2 regions of the Pseudomonas kielensis genome follow, and region 2 is predicted to be linked to the other one. Evidence: predicted binding sites of a transcription regulator. Region 2 holds the regulator's gene; the other holds the start of a gene.
What was found. Region 2 encodes FliA, which starts transcription of late flagellar genes. Its sites were predicted from a motif close to CTAAAGTTTNNNNNNNNNNNGCCGNTAA; they were not measured.
Positions count from the first base shown of each region.

Region 1: a site for FliA is predicted at 1,322-1,349, ahead of motA (flagellar motor stator protein MotA). Genes of this name have one in related genera too.

Region 1 is NZ_CP130043.1:1,620,878-1,623,275, reverse strand. Features, by position in the region: gene Q1W70_RS07720 (HDOD domain-containing protein) at 1-1,251, opposite strand, end outside; gene motA (flagellar motor stator protein MotA) at 1,418-2,269, shown strand; gene motB (flagellar motor protein MotB) at 2,273-2,398, shown strand, end outside.
Region 2 is NZ_CP130043.1:542,325-544,722, reverse strand. Features, by position in the region: gene fleN (flagellar synthesis regulator FleN) at 1-521, shown strand, start outside; gene fliA (RNA polymerase sigma factor FliA) at 518-1,258, shown strand; gene Q1W70_RS02820 (chemotaxis response regulator CheY) at 1,424-1,795, shown strand; gene Q1W70_RS02815 (protein phosphatase CheZ) at 1,818-2,398, shown strand, end outside.

The sequences.
Region 1 (2,398 bases), 1.1 Mb from region 2:
AACCGCCAGTTGCAGGGTGGCGCTGTCCTTGGGCAAGCCCCAGGTCTGGTGGACACGCAGGTTGCTCTGAGTGCGGTCGGCCATCAGCAGCATGACCCGGCGCATGCCACAGGCGGCCAGGGCGTCCCGGGCGCAGGTGGTCAGGTGCAGGGCGTTGCTGAACGGGCTCGGCTCGGCCAGCAGTTGGGCGCAGTGCTTGCGCCAGCGCTGCAGGTCTTCGGCCGAGGGGGCAGTGGGAGTCTGTTCGCCGCGGCCCTGGCCTTCTCCCCAGGGCCACAGCAGCGCCTCGGCCGGGTGCCAGAGGTCGGGCTGCCCGTGGTTGCGCGCGCTTTGCACGGCCTGTTGGTGCTGTTGCTGTTGCACCTCATCCATCGGCATCTGCAGGTAAAGGCTGGTCAGGTACTGCCAGCGCAGGGTGTGCGGGCCGACCCAGGACTGTTGGGCCGACAAGGCCAGGCCGTTGGCCAGCAGCACGCTGTTGGCGGGCTGGTTGAGCCAGCGGCGCAGGGTCGGGTCGTCATCCAGGCGGTTTTGCTGGCGCAGGGGATGGTCGGCGTCGCGGGCAATGTGCAGCACTTGCACCAGTTCGCGTTGTTCGGTGAGCAGCAGGCGATAGCCCTGGGCGACCCAGAAGGGCAGGTGCCACAGCTCTACCAGCACCTGGCAGAGTTCCAGCAGGCGCACCCCGAACAGCTGTTTTTCGACTTTGCGCGCTGATTCGCCCTGGTGGATCACCCGGCGTTCCCATTCCTGGAGCAACTGCGGATGACTCAGGGCCAGCGGCCACAGAGGGGCCAGGAACAACAGGCTGCCCCAGTGGATGTCCTGCCACAGGCGCGCCAGGCGGCTGGCAAAAAAACCGTTGGCCTGTTGCGAGGCGTGCTGGCTGATCAGTTGCAGTTTGCGCAGTGCCGGCGGGATATCGCGCTCGGGCATGGCGGGCAGGCGCGCCAGGAGTTCGGCGGTGCGTTTGAGGCCCAGGCGATTGAGCGCTACTTCCAGGTTTTCACAGGGTTCGCTGAGGCTGCCGCGGGCGTGACGATTGGCTTCGCGGATCACGCTCAGGGCCAGGGCCGGGCTGCCTTGCATCAAGTCGGCGATATCGCGCAGGGAGCTGCGACTGCTGTTGATGGCTTTGCTCACGCGGTCATGGCTGGCCTGCGGGACAGGCAAGACCACCGCGTCGAGGCGCTGGACCCAGTCCTGCAGGGTAGAGGGGATTGCCGTTGGGACGTTCGTTTCATTAACCATGGTCGGACGCGATCATCGTTGACTTCAAACACGCCCGGGGCGGGGCAAATTGGCTTTTCGCCATAACTGGCTATAGTCTGGCGCAGTTTTGCCGATAAGTAGAAGAAGAGATTGTTTAACTTCCGAATATGACCTTGAACCCGACTTAAGTAAGTACCTTCTACCTATGGCTAAAATTATCGGCATCATCGTCGTATTCGCGAGCGTGCTCGGCGGATACGTGCTTTCCCATGGCAAGATTGCCGCCCTGATCCAGCCCTTCGAGGTGCTGATTATCGGCGGCGCAGCCCTGGGTGCATTCCTCCAGGCCAACCCCAGCTACATGACCATGCACGTGCTCAAGAAGTCCCTGAGCATGTTCAGCACACGCTTCACCCATGCCTTCTACCTGGAGGTGCTGGGCCTGATCTACGAGATCCTCAACAAGAGCCGCCGCGAAGGCATGATGGCGATTGAAGGGGATATCGAGGACGCCGCCGCCAGCCCGATTTTTGCCAAGTACCCGACGGTGCTCAAGGATGAACGCATGACCGCGTTCATCTGCGACTACTTGCGCATCATGTCCTCCGGCAACATGGCGCCCCATGAGCTCGAAGGCCTGTTCGACATGGAGCTGTACAGCCTCAAGGAAGACCTGGAACACCCCTCCCATGCCGTCAACGGCATTGCCGATGCGATGCCCGGTTTTGGTATCGTCGCGGCGGTACTGGGGATCGTGGTCACCATGGCCTCGCTCGGCGAGGGCGACCAGAAGTCTATCGGCCTGCACGTCGGTGCGGCACTGGTGGGGACCTTCTTCGGTATTCTCGCCGCCTACGGTTTTTTCGGTCCGCTGGCCCATTCCCTGGCCCACGACGCCAAGGAAGAGCTGAACGTCTACGAAGCCATCAAGGCCTCGCTGGTGGCCTCGGCTTCCGGCATGCCGCCGTCGCTGGCGGTGGAATTCGGGCGCAAGGTGCTGTACCCGGCGCACCGTCCTAGCTTCGCCGAGCTGGAACAAGCAGTTCGCGGTCGCTGAGTCATGGAAAACAATCAGCCGATAATCATCAAGCGCGTCAAGCGCATCGCGGCCGGGCATCACGGGGGCGCCTGGAAAATCGCGTTCGCTGACTTCGCGACGGCGATGATGGCGTTTTTCCTGGTGCTG
Region 2 (2,398 bases):
ACGCGGGCCTGATCCAGGCGTTCAGCGATGTGGGCGACAACCTCGATGTGTTGGTGATCGACACCGCGGCAGGGATCGGCGAATCGGTGGTCAGCTTTGTTCGCGCCGCCCAGGAAGTGCTGCTGGTGGTCTGCGACGAGCCGACCTCGATCACCGACGCCTATGCCCTGATCAAGCTGCTGAACCGTGACTACGGCATGAACCGCTTCCGCGTGCTGGCCAACATGGCGCAAAGCCCGCAGGAAGGGCGCAACCTGTTCGCCAAGTTGACCAAGGTCACGGACCGCTTCCTGGATGTCGCCCTACAATACGTCGGCGCGGTGCCCTACGACGAAAGTGTGCGCAAGGCGGTGCAGAAGCAGCGCGCGGTGTACGAAGCCTTTCCTCGCTCCAAATGTGCCCTGGCTTTCCGGGCCATTGCGCAGAAAGTCGATACCTGGCCATTGCCCGCCAATCCGCGTGGGCATCTGGAGTTTTTTGTGGAGCGCCTGGTGCAACAGACTGCGGGTCCGGTGCTATGACAGCTAGCGGCTACAACCTGTACAAGCAGTCGGCGCGTGACGCGCAGTACGAGCTGATCGAGCGTTACGCGCCACTGGTAAAACGCATTGCCTATCACTTGCTGGCGCGTCTGCCGGCCAGTGTGCAGGTCGAAGACCTGATCCAGGCCGGGATGATCGGCCTGCTTGAAGTGTCGACCAAGTACGACGCCAGCAAAGGCGCGAGTTTCGAGACCTACGCCGGGATCCGCATCCGCGGGGCGATGCTCGACGAGGTCCGTAAAGGTGACTGGGCGCCACGCTCGGTGCACCGCAATACCCGCATGGTCAGTGACGCGATTCGCTCAATTGAAGCTAAAACCGGACGTGACGCTAAAGATCACGAGGTTGCGGCCGAACTCCAATTGAGTCTCGACGATTATTACGGGATTTTGAATGACACCTTGGGCAGTCGCCTGTTCAGTTTCGACGACCTGTTGCAGGACGGCGAGCATGAAGGGCTGCATGAGGATGGCGCGAGTGCTCATCTCGAGCCGTCGCGCGACCTGGAGGATGAACGCTTCCAGGCGGCGCTGGCGGACGCGATTGCCAATTTGCCGGAGCGTGAGCGACTGGTCTTGGCGCTGTACTACGACGAGGAGCTGAACCTCAAGGAAATCGGTGAGGTCCTGGGGGTCAGCGAATCGCGGGTCAGCCAGTTACACAGCCAGTGCGCAGCCCGTTTGCGGGGGCGTTTGGGAGAGTGGCGAGCGCGCTGACAGCAGTGTGGGGACACTGCGAAAGACACTGCTACAGCTTCACGCTGGCGCGGTCATCATCCGTTGTGCTCCAAACCGTCGTTGAGTGCTCTGCCTGTTGATTGAATGGCGTGCCCAGGTGCTGGGCGCGTTTAAGACTGCTTGGAGGTCGAATTGGACAAGAACATGAAAATCCTCATCGTTGATGACTTCTCAACGATGCGGCGGATCATTAAAAACCTGTTGCGTGACCTCGGGTTCACCAACACGGTCGAGGCAGACGACGGCACTACCGCCATCCCTATGCTCAACAGCGGCAGCATCGATTTTCTGGTCACGGACTGGAACATGCCGGGCATGACCGGTATCGATCTGCTGCGTCACGTGCGCGCCAACGAAAAGCTCAAGCATTTGCCAGTGTTGATGGTGACCGCCGAAGCCAAGCGCGAGCAGATCATCGAAGCGGCCCAGGCCGGTGTAAACGGCTATGTGGTCAAACCGTTCACTGCCCAGGCGTTGAAAGAGAAGATCGAGAAGATCTTCGAACGCATCGGTTGATGACTGGCGCTACGGGGGAGCTATGGAACAACGAGAGATTTCACAGGGCGATTTTGAATCGACCCTGAAAAAACACGCGGTCGAATTGGTCGAAAGCCTGGAAAAAGGCAAGTTCGGCGACGCCGTGCAACTGATCCATGAGCTCAACCAGACCCGCGACCGTGGCCTGTACCAGGAAGTGGGCAAGCTCACCCGTGAGCTGCATAGCGCGATCGTCAATTTCCAGATTGACCCGAACATGCCGCAAGCCGAGGAAGTCTCGCAGATCACCGACGCCACCGAGCGCCTGGGGTATGTGGTCAAACTGACTGAGGCGGCGGCCAACCGCACCATGGACCTGGTGGAGAACAGCACGCCGCTGGTCAATGCCCTGGGCACCGATGCCCAGGCGTTGAGCGCGGACTGGGGGCGTTTCATGCGCCGTGAAGTCGGGGCTGAAGAGTTCCGCGAGTTGGCCCGGCGCGTCGATGGCTTCCTGAGTCGCAGCGCCAACCACAGCCAGGTCGTGGCGGGCAACCTCAACGACATTCTGCTGGCCCAGGATTACCAGGACCTGACCGGTCAGGTGATCAAACGCGTGACGCAACTGGTCACGGAAGTGGA